One region of the Exiguobacterium sp. CH10 genome, then DNA from elsewhere that is predicted to be linked to it. Evidence: riboswitches for the same ligand, from Rfam matches in the RefSeq annotation. Region 1 holds a riboswitch; each other region holds the start of a gene.
The links. Region 1 has a riboswitch for S-adenosylmethionine ahead of KNP04_RS02985 (methionine ABC transporter ATP-binding protein). Riboswitches for the same ligand answer to the same signal wherever they lie in the genome.
Positions count from the first base shown of each region.

Region 2: another riboswitch for S-adenosylmethionine. It lies ahead of KNP04_RS00475 (aminotransferase class I/II-fold pyridoxal phosphate-dependent enzyme); the one in region 1 lies ahead of KNP04_RS02985 (methionine ABC transporter ATP-binding protein).
Region 3: another riboswitch for S-adenosylmethionine. It lies ahead of KNP04_RS05940 (2,3-diketo-5-methylthiopentyl-1-phosphate enolase); the one in region 1 lies ahead of KNP04_RS02985 (methionine ABC transporter ATP-binding protein).

Region 1 is NZ_JACSKO010000001.1:574,969-578,244, forward strand. Features, by position in the region: gene KNP04_RS02975 (MetQ/NlpA family ABC transporter substrate-binding protein) at 1-104, opposite strand, end outside; gene KNP04_RS02980 (methionine ABC transporter permease) at 135-797, opposite strand; gene KNP04_RS02985 (methionine ABC transporter ATP-binding protein) at 787-1,815, opposite strand; SAM riboswitch class I at 1,893-1,999, opposite strand; gene KNP04_RS02990 (thioredoxin family protein) at 2,450-2,707, opposite strand; gene KNP04_RS02995 (PTS sugar transporter subunit IIC) at 2,888-3,276, shown strand, end outside.
Region 2 is NZ_JACSKO010000001.1:88,697-91,972, forward strand. Features, by position in the region: gene KNP04_RS00470 (iron-containing alcohol dehydrogenase) at 1-396, opposite strand, end outside; gene KNP04_RS00475 (aminotransferase class I/II-fold pyridoxal phosphate-dependent enzyme) at 393-1,568, opposite strand; SAM riboswitch class I at 1,647-1,746, opposite strand; gene KNP04_RS00480 (AI-2E family transporter) at 1,905-3,005, shown strand; gene KNP04_RS00485 (MDR family MFS transporter) at 3,275-3,276, shown strand, end outside.
Region 3 is NZ_JACSKO010000001.1:1,188,232-1,191,507, reverse strand. Features, by position in the region: gene KNP04_RS05950 (methylthioribulose 1-phosphate dehydratase) at 1-72, opposite strand, end outside; gene KNP04_RS05945 (2-hydroxy-3-keto-5-methylthiopentenyl-1-phosphate phosphatase) at 69-719, opposite strand; gene KNP04_RS05940 (2,3-diketo-5-methylthiopentyl-1-phosphate enolase) at 716-1,870, opposite strand; SAM riboswitch class I at 1,941-2,042, opposite strand; SAM riboswitch class I at 2,248-2,350, shown strand; gene mtnK (S-methyl-5-thioribose kinase) at 2,433-3,276, shown strand, end outside.

The DNA of each region.
Region 1 (3,276 bases):
TTTTCATCGCTAGAACCTGTTTCTGCCTCTTCTCCGCCGCAAGCCGCGAGAACTGTGAATGCTGATAAAGCTGTCAATCCGAGTACTGTTTTCCAAGTTTTCATTATGAATCCCTCCAAATGGTGTATGTGTAATTAAGCTGAACGTTTATCAATTTTTGTGACGAGTCGGTCACCGATGAACTGGATGACGAACACGATGATCAAGATGAGCACCGTCGCCACAAACGTGACGTCATTTTGTGAGCGTTGGAACCCTTCCAAGAAGGCCAAGTTCCCGAGTCCGCCGCCTCCGACGACACCGGCCATCGCCGTATAACCGACGATTGCAACGATGGTCACCGTGAGTCCTGAAACGATTGCCGGAAGAGCTTCCGGAATCAAGACTTTATAAATAATTTGCCATTTCGTCGCGCCCATCGATTCCGCTGCCTCGATGACGCCACGATCGACTTCACGAAGGGCAAGTTCGACCATTCGGGCGTAGAACGGTGCCGCTCCGATGATGAGTGCCGGAAGCGCCGCCGTCGAACCGAGCATCGTACCGAGCAGGAACAACGTGAACGGGATGAGTAAGATGATTAAGATGATGAACGGGATCGAACGGAACACGTTGACGATCGCGCTGACGAAGACGTAAATTGGACGATTCTTCAATAATAGCGATTCGTTTGTAATATAAAGAATCAAACCTAAAGCGAGTCCAATCACAAACGTCGCGACACCCGCGACAAGCGTCATGTACAACGTCTCCCATGTCTGTTCCATCATGATTTGCCAGTCTACGTTAGGAAACATCGCTTTCCACCTCCACTTCTACTGATTGCGAACGAATCGACGCGATGGCGCGTTCGATTTCTCGTGCTTCCCCAATCAATTGGATGAATAGCGTGCCGAGCGCACCGACTTGTGACTGGGTCACGTTCCCGCCGATGATGTTGAATCCGATGTCGTGCGTCTTAAGGACGTCAGACAAAATCGGTTGTTCTGCCGTTTCGTTCAAGAATTTCAATTTGACGATTTGCCCACTCGGATAGCGTGCTTTCAAATGTTCGAACGTGAGCGACAGATCGTCGACTGCCCCGATTTGTTTCACGAATTCTTTTGTGATTGGCTGCTCCGGATGTTGGAACACGTCAGAGACTTGACCTGTCTCAACGACTTTCCCTGCCTCCATCACGGCGACGCGATGACAAATCTTTTGGATGACGTGCATCTCATGCGTGATGAGGACGATTGTCAATCCGAGCTTCTTATTGATGCTGACGAGCAGTTCAAGAATCGAATCCGTCGTCTTCGGGTCGAGCGCGCTTGTCGCTTCGTCACAGAGGAGCACCTCTGGATTTGTAGCGAGCGCGCGGGCAATCCCGACTCGCTGTTTTTGACCGCCGGATAATTGTGACGGATAGCTGTCTTCACGACCTGATAATCCGACGAGCTCGACGAGTTCCTGAACCCGACGCTTCCGCTCACTTGCCGGTACCCCAATCAATTCGAGTGGGAAGCTGATGTTTTCTGCGACCGTGCGCGACCACAGAAGGTTAAAGTGCTGGAAGACCATCGAGACGTTCTTGCGAACTCCTCGTAATTCTTTCGGGCTGAGCTTCGTGAGCTCACTCCCGGCGACCTCGATTTCACCGCTAGACGGTGATTCGAGACGGTTGAGCAATCGGATGAGCGTCGACTTCCCCGCCCCCGAATATCCGATTATTCCAAAAATTTCACCGCGATCAATCGTTAGTGACACATCATCCACCGCCTGGACACGACCATTCTTCGTATCGAACCATTTGGCGACGTTTCGTAATTGAATCAATTCCTTTCCCTCCTGACAACAAAAAAAGTGCGCACGTTTGAGCAAACGTGCGCACTTTATCGTACGGACAACGATTGCTCTCATCTCTCAAGGTTTCTCACCTTGCTGGAATTAGCACCATTTCGGATTGCTCCGCGGTTGCTGGGCGTCATAGGGCCAGTCCCTCAGCCTCTCTTGATAAGAGTGTTGTGTATTCGATTAGCTTTATCATAGCGACAGCTTTTTCTGCTGTCAAATCATTTTTTCAAAAAAATCAAAAAAAGGTGCCGTCCGAGGACGACACAGAACGTAGCACCTTGAGTCACGGAAGGACAGCCCATAGATGAAAATCTTTTGCCCGTTCAAGATTTACATCCTTATATGGGGGAGATTCACCAATCATCACTCGATCTTGATTTGGACCGTGCGATTATACGGAACGTCTTTCTTCGCTTGATTTTTTTGGGGGACAATCGAAGGGAAGACTGACGTGTATTCGTATAAAGGTAGCAGCGGCTTCACCAAAACGTCTTGATGTCGGGAATATCGCGTCCTATTTTGTGTTCAAGTAAGATGTTGTAATGAATATACCATTCGTGAACTTTCTGTGTCAACTGATTATTTAAAATTTTCAGATTATTCTAATGTTCCTCTCTCACTTTACGAAAGAGAGGACGTGTTGAACGTTTTGAAAAGCGTAAAGACGATCCCGAACCTCGCCATTTTCAAGCTTTAACAGCGCTGGGACGCTCATCACCTGATAAGCTTCAAGTTCTTTTGGGATATAGTTCGCATCGCGCTTTTCAATCTGAATTTCAGGGTCGATCGCCTCGACAACCGTCAACATTTTCTCCGCGACAGCGCATGTACCACACATTGGGGCGTATATATATAAGTATCCGTCTGTAATCATTTTTCTCACCTCTCTTATCATTATAATAGTCGTTCGAGTCCCGTTCAAAAATCGTGCTCTCGTGAAATTTCAGAATTTTTCAATGATTCTCTTGACTCTTCTGTCTGATAGGAATAATATGGGTTTTAACTTTATCGCTTTTGTACATAACAGCAAAGAAGAAGGACAGGTGAATGAATGATGACGGAACAAGCAACTGGTACGACAAAGCAATTTACGATGAACGTCTTAAACGGTCTCAGCATGGCGATTCTGATCGCCCTCATCCCGAGCGCGCTGCTCGGTGAACTCACGAAAGCTATACTCCCTTATTTTCCGTCTCTTCAATTCATATTGGATGCGACGACGATTGCGATGCGCCTCCTCCCGGCCATTATCGGTCTTGCCGTCGCGATGCAGTTCGGACGATCGATTTTAGAGGCAGGAACGATTGCCATCGCAACCTATGTCGGCAGTGGCGCCGTTCGAATTAATGAAGGTGCGTTCGTGATGGCCGGAATCGGTGACGTGATCACAGCCGGTGTGACCGCTGCGATCGCTACGATTCTTGTCATGAAGCTCGCTCCCCA
Region 2 (3,276 bases), 490 kb from region 1:
GACCGAAAACGTATCATAACGGATATAGGATCCTTCCTCAGTATAGATGACGCTAAGAGGTGTGAAGGCGGCACAGTTTGACACGAGTGTCGGGACGACAATGAGCGGCACCGACTGAATGGCCGCAATCCGCTTCGCCGTATCGATCAATTTACCTCCGCCGACGGCAATCCATACGTCGGGTCGATAGGCATTCAAACGATTTATTTCTTCGTCTGAACATTCACCGTAAAATCGTACACTCGGAATTTCTGCTAGACGAGGGGATACGCGTACCGCTTCACCGTATCCGTTCAATCCTCTCAAAATGAGTGCCTCCCGATTCCCGATCACCGTATGAAGGTCCTCGAGCGCATCATTCGAATGGTCATATTCGAGCACGGCTTGACGTATCACAAATGTACCTCCTCATAAGCTGCAAACAGTCTCTCAATCCGTTCTACCGCTTCATCAATCTTCTGTTCAGACGATACGAGACCGAAACGGATGTGGTGCTCTCCCTCTGTTCCAAAGAAGTAGCCTGGTGTGACGGCAACACCCGCCTCGTGGAGTAATTTTGTCGAGAACGATTTTGCATCCCCCTCAGGTACTTTCGCCCATACAAAGAACGAACCCTTCGGTGCCTCAATCTCCCATCCTGCCCGGCGCAACCCGTCAATCAATCGGTTTCGTCTTGTTTCGTAAAGTGAGGCTAGGTCGTCACGTAAGTCACGTGGGGATTCTAACGCCACGATGGCTGCCTCTTGAATGGCCGAGAAGACAGACACGTGGACGTGATCTTGATACGTGTTGATGGCTTCGATAATATCCGCATTCCCAACAGCAAAGGCGACCCGCCATCCCGACATATTGAACGCTTTCGACATTGTGTATACTTCAATTCCAATTTCCTTCGCACCATCTGCCTGAAGGAAGCTCGGTGGAACATAACCGTCGAACCCGATACTTCCATAAGCGAAATCGTGGACGACCATCACATCATGCTTCTTCGCAAACGCGACGGTCTCTTCAAAGAAAGCCGGAGTCGCGACAGCCCCTGTTGGATTGCTCGGGTAGTTCAAATACATGAGTTTCGCGTTGGACGGGTCGAGTGTTGAATAGTCCGGAAGGAAGCCGTGTTCCTCTTTTAACGTCAAATCAATGATTTCTGCACCTGCGAGCCGCGCTCCAGAGATGTAGTCTGGGTAACCCGGATTCGGGAGTAAAATCCCGTCACCCGGTTCGAGAAGGCATTGTGGGAGTGTGATCAAGCCTGATTTGCTACCGATCAAAATCGCGACTTCTCGTTCTGGGTCGAGTTCGACACCATATTCACGAGAATAAAATGATGCGACTGCTTCTTTCAAGCGGGTCTGTCCTCGAAAAGGACCGTATTGGTGTGTGGCTGGGTCCGTGATGGCACGTTCGAGCGCCTCACAGATTGGAGCGGGCGTCGGTAGATCGGGTGTTCCTTGCCCGAGTCGGATGACGCTCTTCCCGCTCGCCTCTACCGCTGCGACCTCTTCTGCTAATCCGACGAAGTGTTGCGTCGGTAAAGATTTTAATAATTGTGAACGTCTGTCTGCCATGATTGTTCCTCCTGATACGAAAAAACACCCCTTTCTGAGGAAAGGGGTGCTCAATACAGACGTATGTAGTCAACCACCTTCCCATCTCTCAAGGTCACCTTGCTGGAATTAGCACAGTATTTTGCAATCTGTTGCTGAAGCTTCATCGGGCCAGTCCCTCCGCTTCTCTTGATAGAAAGTGTTATTCGCTATGTAATTTTTGTATGTCCCTAACTTAACCAGACATTTCCAACGGTGTCAAACATTTTTTTCAAGATGAACATCTATTGAATCCTTCTCAAAAAACATTCATAGTAAAAGGGTAGCAAAATTATATTTGTATGAGGGGATAGAGCATTGGAGCTTAATCGTCAACTTATTTGGAAACTCAGTGTGATTGGTCTGATTTTACTCGTATTATGGCGGGTCATCAGTGAACCAGATACCATCTCACGTGTTTTGCAGTACACGTTTCAGTTACTGACCCCAATCATCATGGGGATTGCCATCGCTTTATTACTTAACACCGTACTCTCTTATATTGAAGAACGGTTCCATTTGAAGCGATATCAAGGTCTGCTCATCGTCTATATCACGTTTATCGGGATTTTAGCGATCTCGGTCGTCACGTTGTTCCCGCGGATTTACTCGAGTCTCTCATCACTCATCGAGGAGTTACCCGTCTACATCCGTCAAATCGATGCGTTCTTAGGAGACGTAAACAATTACTTGAAAGACTATAACGCGACGATTGCCCAGGCCATTGATTTTGCACGCTTCGAGGATCGTTATTCCGGATGGGTCGAGACGGCCGTCCTCTCTTCTGTCGGTTATGTCTCTAGTTTCACGATGACATTGATCAACTTCTTGATTGGGATTGTCATCTCCATCTATCTGTTAAAGGACAAAGAAGTTTTCGCTCGCATGTTCAAGCGCCTTCTCTACGCGCTTTTACCCGTGGGTACTGCGAAGACGACAATCGATATCTTTCAGGAGATGGACTACATTTTTAAACGATACATCATCGGTAAATCACTCGATTGTCTGATCATCGGTGTTCTCGCTGTCATCGGACTCTTAATCATCGGGGCTCCATACGCGTTACTTCTTGGTGTCATCGTCGGGGTGCTCAATTTTATCCCTTATGTCGGTCCACTGCTCGGGATGATCCCAGCGTTTATCATCACTTACTTCTATGATCCGTTCACCGCCGTATTGGTGCTCTTGTTCATTTTCTTGTTGCAACAATTTGACGGGTTGTGGCTCGGGCCGAAGATTTTGGGTGACAGCGTCGGAATCACTCCGTTTTGGGTCATCACATCGATTATTCTCGGAGGAAGTCTATTCGGTCTCGTCGGCATGTTTGTGAGTGTTCCGATCACGGCGATGATTCAAGTGGTCTTGTCTAGACTGATTGATTATCGTTTGAATCGAAAAAATTTAAATGAATTACTCTAAATCCTTCCAATAATTTGTTGACACATTGATGAAATGTGTCATACAGTTGAAGGGAAGAACAACAATTAACAGAAAGGAGAGGTTCCCATGTCAGTAGTATCTTCGAAACCATTCATTCAAGTTCATACTGATTGGCAGGCACCTCTTCGATTGATTCATATCTAAGACGCCTGCCTAACTAGGCATGCATAAACAACGTGGGACGTCGTATGCCTTCATGCATATGACGTCCCTTTTGTGTCTAAAATTAAATAAAGCAGGTGACCTGTAT
Region 3 (3,276 bases), 610 kb from region 1:
GGGGAACCAGTCCCGTGCGGCGAGCTCGTCTTTAATGTCGGCAAGTTCGACCCATCGTTCTTGTACAGTCATACGTTCACTCCTTTCGTATAAGCTGAAATGTCATGGAATGTCTCGAACGGAACATAGTGAATTCCTTCCGCCTCGCATAGCGAAATCAGTTGACCGCGCGCATACACGACGTCGGCGCGTTTGGCGATTTCAAAATCGGTGACGGAATCCCCGATCACGATTAACGTGTCGGTAGGTGAGACGATCTGTCGGGCAATCGTCGGCTTGCAACATCCGCAATCATTCGAACAATGAACATCACATGAATGAGGCCATGTGACGCGCGCTGTCGCTTCTGAAAAATCAACGTGATTGCAGTAGATGTGTTCCGGTGCGACATGACCTTCTAGAATCGGATGGACGAAAAAGTCCATGCCTCCACTGACGACATCAAATCGAAAACCCTGTGATTGTATCTCTTGCAAAAACTCGACAAACCCCGCTCGAAGCGTGATGGTCGACTGCAGAAAGTCGCGATACAAAGTCTCCTGATGGCTCGGGAGCAGGCTGAACATCTGACCGACGCCTTCTCGAATGGAGAGCGTTTGGTTCAAAACACCATCTTTGAGTTCGACCCATTCAGGTGGGGCGAAGCGTCGCATCAACACGATGATGTTATCTTCTTCCGTGATGGTTCCGTCGAAATCACAGATGACGTGCGTACTCATCGCGCACCCCACGCATTCAGCGCAGTCGATAACGCATCGGTCTCGCTCGTTTTACCGATTACCTGATCGATTGCTTGGCGGAACGCCCTCGCTCCAGCAACCGCACCGTCGGGATGCCCATGAATCCCACCGCCTGCATTGATGACGACATCCGTTCCGAAGTCACGAATCAAATCCGGAACGAGTCCTGGGTGAATCCCGGCAGACGGGACAGTCAGAATCGGTTTCGTCCAATGGGATTCCGTCGCATACGTTTGAATCTGTTGTGTTTCGTCTTTCGGTGTCGAGAGTGAACCATATGGCGACGGGAAGAGCGTCAAGTCCGCCCCGGCGAGTCGAATCAGTTTCCCAAAGAGGAGGGAATGACGAATCGATCCGGTCAACGCTCCCGCAAAAGCAGGATGTGCCAAAATCGGGACGTGAATCTCAGGGTCTTTGGCGAGCTCTCGTAACACGTCAAGCCCGTACGTATACACGTTGAACAAAAATGCGGTCGCGCCTGCCTCGATCAAACGTTTTGCCTGATCGCGTAAGGTGAAAACGGGTCCGCTCAACGTGACGGCGTATAGAACGGAACGACCCGTCAATTCTTGATGTTCTTGAATGATCGATGCTCCAATTCGAGCCCGTTCGAGCGATGGGGTGAGCGGATTGTCATATAAAATCTCATCGTCTTTGACGAGGTCGATTCCGCCGTTGAATTGGTCACGGAGCTGTGTCGCCAAAAAGTCGAGATCCCGGCCGATGACACCTTTGAAGATGCTCATGGCGAGCGGTCGGTCGTGTACTCGAAGGATGTCGCGGACACCTTCAACGCCGAATGCGGCACCAGGAAAGTCCGATGCGAGCTCGTCCGGGAGCGTTAGGTCGACAAGTTGGACGCTTGGGTCGAGCGACAGCTTTCCGAATGTCGTCGTCAGAATGGACGAAAAGTCCGGTGTCACATTATGTAGCGGGTAACGAATCGAGAAGCGACTCGTCGTTTCCTGTTGGGAGATATCAATGACCTCACCGCGGAATGCCTGTAGTTGATGCTGTTCGAGATGGTTCAATTCGGTCCATGTCCCGACGGTCAGCTCATGTGCGATTTTCTCAGCCACGCGTTCGACGTGATCGGTATGTTTGATTTCATAAGTTGCGATGACTCCCATAAGTTCCTCCTTTCAGGTCAAACAAAAAATGACCTCTTGGCTTGGCAAGAGGTCATTCGAAAACAATGAACTCTTATCTCTCAGCGATAGCTGCAAGAATTAGCACCGTGCCATTACTGGTCGGTTGCTGCGACATCATCGGGCTTGTCCCTCCGTCTGCTCTTGATAAGAATAGTTGTGAAGTTGTGAAATTTAATTGAATTTTTACATAGAATCGCTCACTCGTCAATTCCTTTTTTTGAGAAAAAAAGTTTAAAAATAATGTTTCTATATATGCGTGTCAAAAATAGGGAGTCGACCGAAAATAGAGGATTGACAACTAGCGTGCCTAATCCGTAATATTCGTCTCAACACGTCAAACACAATTACATCATTTACTCTTATCGCGAGTTGGCAGAGGGAATTGGCCCTACGACGCCGCAGCAACCGACCATTTGGCACGGTGCTACATCCACCAGACATATGTCTGAAAGATGAGAGGAACAACCAATTTGGGTGTGCCTCTTTCTCGCGGAGAAAGGGGCTTTTTTCATGCATAGAGTTAAGAAAGGGGAAAATCTTCATGGCTTATGAGGCGTTTACAGAACAAAGTGTCGTCGAACACGTTCGACAGTTGGGGTTACTAGAAGAGGGGATTGCAGAATGTGAGGAAATCGGAGATGGAAATTTAAATCTCGTCTTTCGCATTCGTCAAGGAGAAACGTCATTGATCGTGAAACAGGCGTTGCCGTATGCAAAAGTCGTTGGAGAGAGCTGGCCGCTCACGCTTGACCGTTCGTGGATCGAACAACTGGCACTCCGTGAGTTTTCAAAAGTCGTACCACAATTCGTACCAGATGTACTCGGTAGCGACCGTGAACTCGCCTATACGATTTTAGAAGATTTGTCAGCGTTTGAAATCGTCCGGACGGGTTTCCTAAAAGGAGAGAGCTATCCGAATTTGGCGCGTCACGTCGGTACATTCCTCGGGGAAACGTTGTTTGCGACATCTGACTATGCGAAAGGACCGCTCGCCAAGAAACAAATCGAAAAAGAGTATTACAATCCAGAGCTATGCGACATCACAGAAAAACTGATCTTCACTGACCCGTATCGTGATGCAGAATCGAATCAAATCGAAGCGGCTCTTCGTCCGGACGTGGAGCAACTGTGGTCAGACCTCGCCTTGAAAATTGAAGTGACGAAATTGAAGGTTGGGTTCGTGACAAAACACGAAGCGTTGCTACATGGGGATTTACATACAGGAAGCATTTTTGCGACTCGTCAAGAAACGAAAATCATCGATCCTGAGTTTGCGTTTTACGGTCCGTTCGGTTTTGACATCGGTCAAATCATCGCTCACTTGGTGTTCTCGACGTATGCACATCCGTTGAAGCGGTTCGAACGCTTCACAGAAGTGCTCACGG